3 regions of the Bacillus altaicus genome follow, and region 3 is predicted to be linked to each of the others. Evidence: riboswitches for the same ligand, from Rfam matches in the RefSeq annotation. Region 3 holds a riboswitch; each other region holds the start of a gene.
The links. A riboswitch is a leader RNA that binds a small molecule or an ion and turns the genes downstream of it on or off. The one in region 3 is predicted to bind thiamine pyrophosphate.

Region 1 (3,290 bases), 720 kb from region 3:
TTTTCAAAAAAATCTTTTTAAATGAAAATTGGTGTGATAAAATTAATGAAAACGTTTTCGTAGGCGTTTATATTTTTTTAGAATTAAAGGTATGATGACCTGATAGTCTATTGATAAGGTTATATCTATTTAAAAGGGGATTCTTTAGGGGGAGAGAACAATGAACACATGGACACAAGTTTACGATCCGTTCGGTAACATTTGGATTTCGGCAGCAGTCGCACTTATTCCAATCATCTTTTTTTTCTTAGCTTTAGCAGTTTTCCGCATGAAGGGGTATGTGGCAGGATTTATTACAGTTGTATTAACGATTTTGGTGGCTTTATTTGCGTATAAAATGCCATTCACAATGGCAATGGCAGCGACCGGATACGGTTTCTTATACGGATTATGGCCAATTGCGTGGATTATCATTATGTCAGTATTTTTATATAAAATTTCTGTGAAAACAGGTCAATTTGATGTCATTCGTGCATCTGTATTATCCATTACGAATGACCATCGTTTACTCGTTATTTTAATCGGATTTTCATTTGGAGCATTTTTGGAAGGGGCAGCAGGATTTGGTGCACCAGTAGCGATTACGGCAGCGCTTCTTGCAGGTCTTGGGCTAAATCCTTTATATGCAGCAGGTCTTTGTTTAATCGCAAATACTGCACCAGTAGCGTTCGGAGCGATGGGGATTCCGATTACAGTTGCTGGACAAGTAACAGGCATTGATCCACATAAAATTGGACAAATGGCTGGGCATCAATTACCGTTCTTATCTTTATTTGTTCCGTTCTTTATCGTATTTTTAATGGATGGTTTTAAAGGAGTAAGACAAACGTGGCCTGCTTTATTTGTAGCCGGTAGTTCATTTGCAATTACACAGTTTATTACAGCGACGTTTTTAGGGCCAGAACTTCCTGATATTACGTCAGCGCTTGTAAGTTTAGTAAGTTTATCGCTATTCTTAAAAGTTTGGCAGCCGAAAGAAATTTATCAGTCTAAAGAAGCAAATAGTGAAGTAGCAGCAACGACGACATCTATGCCGAAACTAACAGTAGGAAAAGTAGTAAAAGCATGGTCTCCGTTCATTATTTTAACTGTGATGGTAGTCATTTGGAGCCAAAGTTTCTTTAAAGCATTATTCGCTCCAGGTGGTGCTTTAGAAAGTCTCGTATTTAAATTTGAAGTTCCAGGCTTGCACAATTTAGTAATGAAAGCAGAGCCAATTGTAAATAAACCAACACCTTATGAAGCAATCTTGAAATTAGATGTTTTATCAGCGACTGGAACAGCAATTTTAATTGCTTGTATCATTTCTATCTTTATTTTGAAAATGAGTGCAAAAGATGCAGTAGCAACATTTAAAGAAACGTTAAACGAACTAAAAATGCCAATTCTATCTATTGGATTCGTATTAGGATTCGCATTTATCGCAAACTATTCTGGTTTATCTTCTACATTAGCGTTAGCACTTGCAGGAACTGGCGGACTATTCCCGTTCTTCTCACCATTCTTAGGCTGGATTGGGGTATTCTTAACAGGATCAGATACGTCAGCGAACGCACTGTTCTCGAATTTACAAGCAATTACAGCGCAGCAAGTCGGTGTATCTGAAGTGCTTCTCGTTGCAGCAAATACAACGGGCGGTGTAACAGGTAAAATGATTTCTCCGCAATCAATTGCGATTGCTTGTGCGGCAGTTGGACTTGCTGGGAAAGAGTCAGATTTGTTCCGCTTTACATTGAAGCATAGTTTATTCTTCGTTACTATTATTGGGATTATGACGTATGTGCAGGCTTATTATTTGACTTGGATGATTCCGTAAACAAAAAAGAAATAACCTTTGCATTTTTCAGATTATAGGGTATGATGGGAAAGTATTGAAAATTAAATCAGTGATAAACTAGGGGTGCCTAACGTATGCGTAGGCTGAGAGAGAAGCGTGTGAACTTCTTAACCCTTTGGACCTGATCTGGCTCGTACCAGCGTAGGGAAGTTAACGGCTTTACATAATTATGTCTTTATGAGCCAGGTCCTTATTTTTTTATGGACCTGGCTCTTTTTATTTTGGCATACGCTGGCCATATCTCGTCCTTGTCACGAACAGGGGGGCAATAAAGGTTATGAAACAATCTGTTTCTGCAGAGCAAATTGAATTAAAATCGAGTTTACCAGGAAGTAAGAAAGTGTATGTGGATGGGCCACGTGAAGGTATGAAAGTGCCGATGCGCGAGATTGAACAAAGCGATACGAACGGTGTTCAAAATCCGCCAATCCGTGTGTATGATACGAGTGGACCTTATACAGATCCAGAATATAAAGTGGAGCTGGAAAAAGGGATTCCAACGCCGCGCCACTCTTGGACCCTGGGGCGTGGTGATGTAGAAGGATACGAAGGGCGCGAAGTAAAACCAGAGGATGACGGTGTGAAAGTGGCTTCAAAACATACACCTGTTTTCCCGCAAATGGACCGTAAGCCGCTTAGAGCGAAGCAAGGTACAAATGTTTCGCAAATGCATTATGCACGTAATGGCATTATTACGTCTGAGATGGAATATGTTGCGATTCGTGAAGGGCTAGAGCCTGAATTTGTTCGTAAGGAGATTGCAGAAGGTCGTGCGATTTTGCCAGCGAACATTAACCATCCTGAAGCGGAACCGATGATAATTGGACGTAATTTTCACGTAAAGGTAAATGCAAATATCGGAAACTCTGCTGTATCGTCTTCTATTGCAGAAGAAGTAGAGAAGATGACGTGGGCGACTCGCTGGGGTGCAGATACGATTATGGATTTATCTACAGGTAAAAACATTCATACAACACGTGAGTGGATTATTCGTAATGCTCCGGTACCAGTTGGAACTGTGCCAATTTATCAAGCGCTTGAAAAAGTAAACGGAATTGCAGAGGATTTAACGTGGGAGGTATACCGTGATACGTTAATTGAGCAGGCGGAGCAAGGCGTTGATTACTTCACGATTCACGCTGGTGTATTACTTCGTTACATTCCAATTACTGCAAAGCGTATGACAGGTATTGTTTCGCGCGGTGGTTCGATTATGGCGCAGTGGTGTTTATTCCATCATAAAGAAAACTTCCTATATACTCATTTTGAAGAGATTTGTGAAATTATGAAGCAGTACGATGTTTCGTTCTCTCTTGGAGATGGATTACGTCCAGGTTCTATTGCAGATGCAAATGACGAAGCACAGTTTTCTGAGCTTGAAACACTTGGTGAATTAACAAAAATTGCTTGGAAACATGATGTGCAAGTTATGATTGAAGGACCTGGGCATGTA
Region 2 (3,290 bases), 2.1 Mb from region 3:
AAAAATATTTAAAAAAAGCAAGATCTGTTTATAAGAAAAAATATGAGTTAGCTGTTGGGGCGTGTAATCAGTACATTCCGTTTAAAAGAATGACTGGAGATGGTGGACTTCATTTGTTTATAGAGTTGGAAGAAGAAATTCAAGCCCGCATACTTTTACAAAAGTGTTATGAGAAAGGCGTTACGTTTTCTCCTGGAGATGTTTTTTACTCTGATGGAGGAGGAGCGAACACTTTCCGATTAGGATTTTCGCGTTTGAAAGAAAAGGAAATAGTTAGCGGGATTCAAATAATTGGTGAAACATTAAAAAATGAAACTTGGAGTTGAGAAAATGAGAATTGGCGTTATTATGGGAGGAGTATCCTCTGAAAAACAAGTATCAATTATGACTGGGAATGAAATGATTGCACATTTAGATAAGAGTAAGTATGAAATAGTTCCAATTACGTTAAATGAAAAAATGGATTTAATTGAAAAAGCGAAAGACATTGATTTTGCTTTGCTAGCATTACACGGAAAATACGGAGAAGATGGTACAGTTCAAGGGACGCTTGAGAGTTTAGGTATTCCTTATAGCGGTAGCAATATGTTATCTAGCGGTATATGTATGGATAAAAATATTTCGAAAAAGATTTTGCGTTATGAAGGAGTAGAAACACCAGAATGGATTGAACTTACAAAAATGGATGATCTAAAGCTTGAAGAGTTAGATAAGATAGGATTTCCGTTAGTGGTAAAACCTAACTCTGGTGGCTCAAGTGTTGGAGTAAAGATCGTTAATGATAAAAACGAATTAATCTCAATGCTGGAAACTGTATTCGAATGGGATTCTGAAGTAGTAATTGAGAAGTATATAAAAGGTGACGAGATTACATGTTCAATTTTTGATGGCCAACAGTTACCTATCATTTCGATTCGACATGCAGCTGAGTTTTTTGACTACAATGCAAAATACGATGATGTTAGTACAATTGAAGAAGTTATTGAACTTCCAACTGAAATTAAGGAACGTGTAAATAAAGCGTCAATGGCTTGTTATAAAGCATTAAAATGTAGTGTTTATGCAAGGGTTGATATGATGGTGAAGGACGGAATTCCATATGTAATGGAGGTTAATACATTACCAGGGATGACACAATCAAGTTTACTGCCGAAAAGTGCAGATGCAGCGGGAATTAGCTATAGTAAGCTATTAGATATGATCATTGAAACTTCATTAAAAGTAAGGAAAGAAGAAGGTTTTTAAGATAATTGTACAATTAAAACTTTTGATAGTTCCACGAAGTATGCTATGATAATTACAATACGACAACTAAATATTTATCCACTAGAGGGGCCTTTTATAGGCTGAGATCAAATGTAATTTTGAGACTCTTAGTACCTGATCTGGTTAATGCCAGCGTAGGAAAGTGGGGAAGACATGGTATTTAATGCATAAATTAATATTGTCTATTTCACTTTCTTTACGCCTGTAAAGAAAGTTTTTTTATTTTACAGCTTTAATAAAGGGGATAAATACTTATATTTTATAAATTATTGGAGGGATTTAAATGACTTTTTCACAATCATTACGTAAAGAAGTAGATTCAATTTGGGAAGCGAGTTTCAATCATCCTTTTTTAAAAAAGCTTGGCGAAGGAACGTTAGATTTAGCTAGTTTCCGTTATTATGTGCTTCAAGATTCATATTATTTAAGTCATTTTGCTAGAGTACAAACGTTAGGTGCTGCAAAGGCTCTTGAATTAGAAACGACGGCTCGTATGGCGCATCATGCACAAAATACGTATGAAGCTGAGTTGTCTTTACATGAGAATTTCGCAAAGAAATTAGGGATTACGAAAGAAGAAAAAGATAATTTTATTCCTGCGCCAACTGCATATGCATATACATCTCATATGTATCGTGCAGCTTATGAAGGGCATTTAGGAGATATTATTGCGGCTATTTTACCTTGTTATTGGTTATATTATGAAATCGGTGAACGATTAAAAGAATGTCAACCAGAAGAACCAATTTATCAAGAATGGATTTCTGCATATGGTTCGGATTGGTTCCGCACTCTAGTAGAAGAGCAAATCACACGATTAGATACGATTGCTGAAAAAGTAACAGAGGCAGACCGTAATCGTATGAGACAACATTTTATTTTTAGTAGTCAATATGAATATTCATTTTGGGAAATGGCATATACATTAGAAAAATGGCCGGTGAATGCAGAAGTTAAAGGTGTTATTTAATAAAGAGTATATAAAAGGTATCGCTATATAAAGAGGTGATACCTTTTATTATATTTAGTTTCTGTAATTTTTTTGTAAATCATAGATAAAAAATAAAATAATGCATTATAATGATTTTATGATATTGAGAGTGACATAAGGAGGTAGTTATATGTTAATAGTAACTTTTTATTAATTTGGTTTTAATAATATATTATTCATATATTCAAATTAGATTTAACTATTTCCTTTAATGTGCTTGGTTTAAATTTGATTCGTTTATGCTTAAAAAAATTGGTATCTTTTCTAGTATTATTTATGATCAATATATATTAAGAGAGGAAGTATTAATAATATGGAAAAATTACGGTTATTAACATTTAAAAATATAGTAGAACCCCTCTATAATGAGAAAGTATCGTATATTTACTTTCCTATTGAATGGCTTGAGATTGTAGAGATACATTATAGAACATTTTTATTAATGAGCAAATTAAAACTTGTAAATGAAAGATTGTATGATATGTTTTCTGATATATTGTTCATTCAGCATGATCCATATGTACTAAAGGAAGAGACACCTTGGATTGTAGCAAAAGAACCAATGAGACAAGAACAGTTAGACTATATTTTCCAAAGCTGGTATGAGGTTATTCATGATTGGAAACCGAATAAATTACTAGATCCACCACATTTAGAATGGCAGTATGATTTAATTAGTAATTTACCAGTATTACATGATAAAAAAACGTTTTCTAAATGGGTACCAGCTTTAATTACTCATATCTTTTGCGAACAGCCTTTACGTATGGAAAATAAAAATGAGGAAGAAATATATTTTTCGCCACTGCGATCACAAGATGTTTTTGAAGCGATGTCTGAGCCAATTAAAGATGAAGAAACACATGATTATTTCGCTTATGTATATCGGTTTGAATACGTAACTCGTGGAGGTGAGAATATTCCGCTATTAAAAGTATCCGTAGGGATTAGGCGGTTTTATCAACAATATAATCATAAAGATATTTCTATACTTTCAGGGCGAAAACGGAGCCAAATACTGATCTCAACTCCT
Region 3 (3,290 bases):
TCTTCATTCCAAACTACGGGACAATCGTTGCTGCAATTAACTTTGACCGTACTGGTACAACAGGAATTGGTAAATATGTTTTAAATCATAGCTTTATGATTCCGGGCCTGATCGCAACCTTTACTTCTATTGGAATTGGAATGCTCTTAATTTCCATTATGTTTTAAAGAAAAAGCACAAACCTTTATTTAAAAAGGTTTGTGCTTTTTTAATCAAACGTTTGTTTAAACTTTTTGGGCAGTCTATTCCTCCATATAGCATTTAAAATATTACATGGGCTTTTTCTACAAACTTTTATTTACTTCTTCAGCTAATTTCCTCGTACTTTCATAAGCAGATTCCGCTAAACTAATTGCTGAAATAACTGAAACACCGTCCGCACCCGCTTCTATAACCGCAGCTGTATTTTCAATTGTAATCCCACCAATACCAACAATCGGCATTGTAATTCCTTGTTCTCTAAAATGAGCTAAACCTTTCGTTCCTTGCACAGCTTTCGTATCTTTTTTTGTACTCGTTGGGAAAATAGGGCCAACTCCTAAATAATCAGCCCCGTTTTCAATTGCAAAGCGTGCTTCTTCAATTGTATGGGCAGATACACCGATAATTTTATCTCCCATCTTTTCACGAACAGATGTAATTCCTTCATCATCTTGTCCAACATGCACGCCATCTGCATCTAACTCGAGGGCTAGTTCCACATCATCGTTTACGAGGAATGGTACACCGTACTCCTTGCAAAGCGCTTGTAGTTCTTTCGCAAAATCAATACGTTTCTCTCCCGTTAAAGCCCCTTCTCCCTTTTCACGAAGTTGAAAAATTGTTATACCACCTTCTAGTGCATCTCTCAATACTTGTAGAGGCTCCTTCGTACAATTGTTACTTCCCATAATAAAATATACTGGTAATAACCTAGACATTTCATCCATTGTAATGCGCGACATCTAGTTCCTCTCCTTACTGTATAACCTCAATCTTTCCATACTTCTCAATATCATCTGAAGTTGTATTCGCTAACTGATTTAAAAATTCAATTTGAAAGCTTCCTGGTCCATTCTCTACTGTTTTCGAAGCCGCTACTTCTGCTGCTACTCCATAGAATGTTAATGCGGCTACTGCTGCCTTTACATAATCCTTTTCTACCGCTACAAATGCTCCTATTACAGAAGTTAGTAAACAACCTGTTCCAGTAACTTTCGTTAAAATAGGATGGCCATTTCGAATAAGAATAGTTCGCTCTCCATCTGTAACAACATCTTCTTGTCCAGTAATTACCGCAACTGTATTTAATTCATCCGCTGCCTGTTTTGCAATATTTACAACATTACCGTTTCCAGTACCAGCATCTACACCTTTAATTTCCCATTTCTCATTAATAACGTTAGCTATTTCAGCTGCATTTCCGCGGATAACAGCTAAATCGATTTCAGCTGGAATATATCTCGCAACTTCTGTTCGATAAGAAGTTGCTCCTGCCCCAACTGGATCAAACAATACTGGTACATCATTCTTATTTGCTGATTTACCAGCAAGTAACATCGCTTCTACCTCTTCAGGACGAAGTGTACCCATATTTAAAACAAGGGCTCCCGCAATGCTAGCCATTTCTGCTACTTCTTCTTTTGCATACGCCATTACAGGTGATGCTCCTAATGCTAACAAACCGTTTGCTGTAAAATTTGTTACAACAACATTTGTAATATTATGCACGAGTGGATTAGACTCTCTCACCAAATCCACTACTTTACTAATTTCTTTCATATTCATCCTTTTCATCTCCTAACTATAGTGATGGGAGATACACAAAAAGGCACTTTGCGCGTACGCAAAGTGCCTGAACATGTGCTTTTACACTCTCCCTACGCTGGCATTATCCAACAGGTTCAAATGGTCAATGACGGACTAGTCATACTCTCAGTTTGCATCCACAAACTCCCATGTGTTTATTATTCATCTACTTCAAAGTCTACTCTTATTCTAGTAAAATAACAAGTTCTTTACTTTTATAGAATGATAGAAATCAGAACTCTCCTGGTTCAACCATTCTTCGCCTTTATATAAGTAAAACTCTCACACGTATATTTCACCACAAATAACTCAAACCGTCAGCAAGACTGAATAGAACAAAGATGTATGCTATATTTAACGTATGGAAATTTGAAAGGATGTTTTTAAATATGGCAAAAAGTATTGTAATTGCTGAAAAACCTTCTGTTGCACGTGATATCGCACGTGTACTGAAATGTGATAAAAAAGGGAACGGCTATCTTGAAGGTAGTAAATATATTGTTACTTGGGCTTTAGGTCATCTCGTTACATTAGCTGATCCAGAAAGCTATGATGTGAAATATAAACAGTGGAATTTAGAAGATTTACCAATGCTACCGGAGCGTTTAAAACTAACCGTTATTAAACAAACAGGGAAACAGTTTAACGCTGTAAAAAGTCAGCTTCTTAGAAAAGATGTAAATGAAATCATTATAGCTACTGACGCCGGTCGTGAGGGCGAGTTGGTCGCACGCTGGATTATCGATAAAGTTAAAATGCAGAAACCGATTAAACGTCTATGGATTTCATCTGTTACCGATAAAGCAATTAAAGATGGCTTCGCAAATTTAAAACCAGGAAAAGCATATGACAATCTATACGCTTCAGCTGTCGCACGTTCAGAGGCTGACTGGTATATCGGACTTAATGCGACTCGAGCATTAACTACTCGCTTTAATGCCCAACTAAATTGTGGTCGTGTACAAATGTATCCCGTCAATAGTTAGGGTGAAATTAATATTTCTAGTATTTACATGACTTGTATGATTTTCTCCCAAATTTATATGGTTATAAAGATAATTTAAAGTAGCAAAGACCTCCATTTGATTGTAAAACACCTCTCCTTATTTGATAAGAAAAAAAGGAAACCATTTTGAAAAAGATTAATCAAAACAGATTCCTACTTTGTGAAATATTATACATTCATTGTAAAAAAAACGATTAAAACTCACTTAAAATTCTCTAATCGAGAAGGAATAAAACAACGTAACTTTTTACAAACAGTATTACTTTCTTCAAAACAATACAACTTTATTTCAAATCTATACTAATGATTATTCAAATAAAAAATCCCCCGCATCTGCTTAATAATCCGAGGAATTTTTTTCAGTGATTCTCTATTTCTCCATACATTTCACGTAACTTTTACTGTAGCGTATCACGGTCCCAAAACATTACATTGGTACCCTCCGCCTGGTTTTGTGCCTGTTTAGTAAAATAGGTATTCGTGATAACCAAACTTT

Region 1: another riboswitch for thiamine pyrophosphate. It lies ahead of thiC (phosphomethylpyrimidine synthase ThiC); the one in region 3 lies ahead of thiM (hydroxyethylthiazole kinase).
Region 2: another riboswitch for thiamine pyrophosphate. It lies ahead of tenA (thiaminase II); the one in region 3 lies ahead of thiM (hydroxyethylthiazole kinase).

Annotation. Positions count from the first base shown of each region.
Region 1 is NZ_CM143394.1:587,582-590,871, forward strand. Features, by position in the region: gene lldP (L-lactate permease) at 161-1,816, shown strand; TPP riboswitch at 1,887-2,002, shown strand; gene thiC (phosphomethylpyrimidine synthase ThiC) at 2,115-3,290, shown strand, end outside.
Region 2 is NZ_CM143394.1:2,870,057-2,873,346, forward strand. Features, by position in the region: gene pdxR (MocR-like pyridoxine biosynthesis transcription factor PdxR) at 1-326, shown strand, start outside; gene ACE38F_RS15055 (D-alanine--D-alanine ligase) at 331-1,245, shown strand; TPP riboswitch at 1,319-1,424, shown strand; gene tenA (thiaminase II) at 1,550-2,236, shown strand; gene ACE38F_RS15065 (pPIWI_RE module domain-containing protein) at 2,571-3,290, shown strand, end outside.
Region 3 is NZ_CM143394.1:4,988,839-4,992,128, forward strand. Features, by position in the region: gene ACE38F_RS25745 (anaerobic C4-dicarboxylate transporter family protein) at 1-167, shown strand, start outside; gene thiE (thiamine phosphate synthase) at 285-944, opposite strand; gene thiM (hydroxyethylthiazole kinase) at 958-1,767, opposite strand; TPP riboswitch at 1,840-1,949, opposite strand; partial or broken gene topB (DNA topoisomerase III) at 2,178-2,753, shown strand; gene ACE38F_RS25765 (restriction endonuclease) at 3,193-3,290, opposite strand, start outside.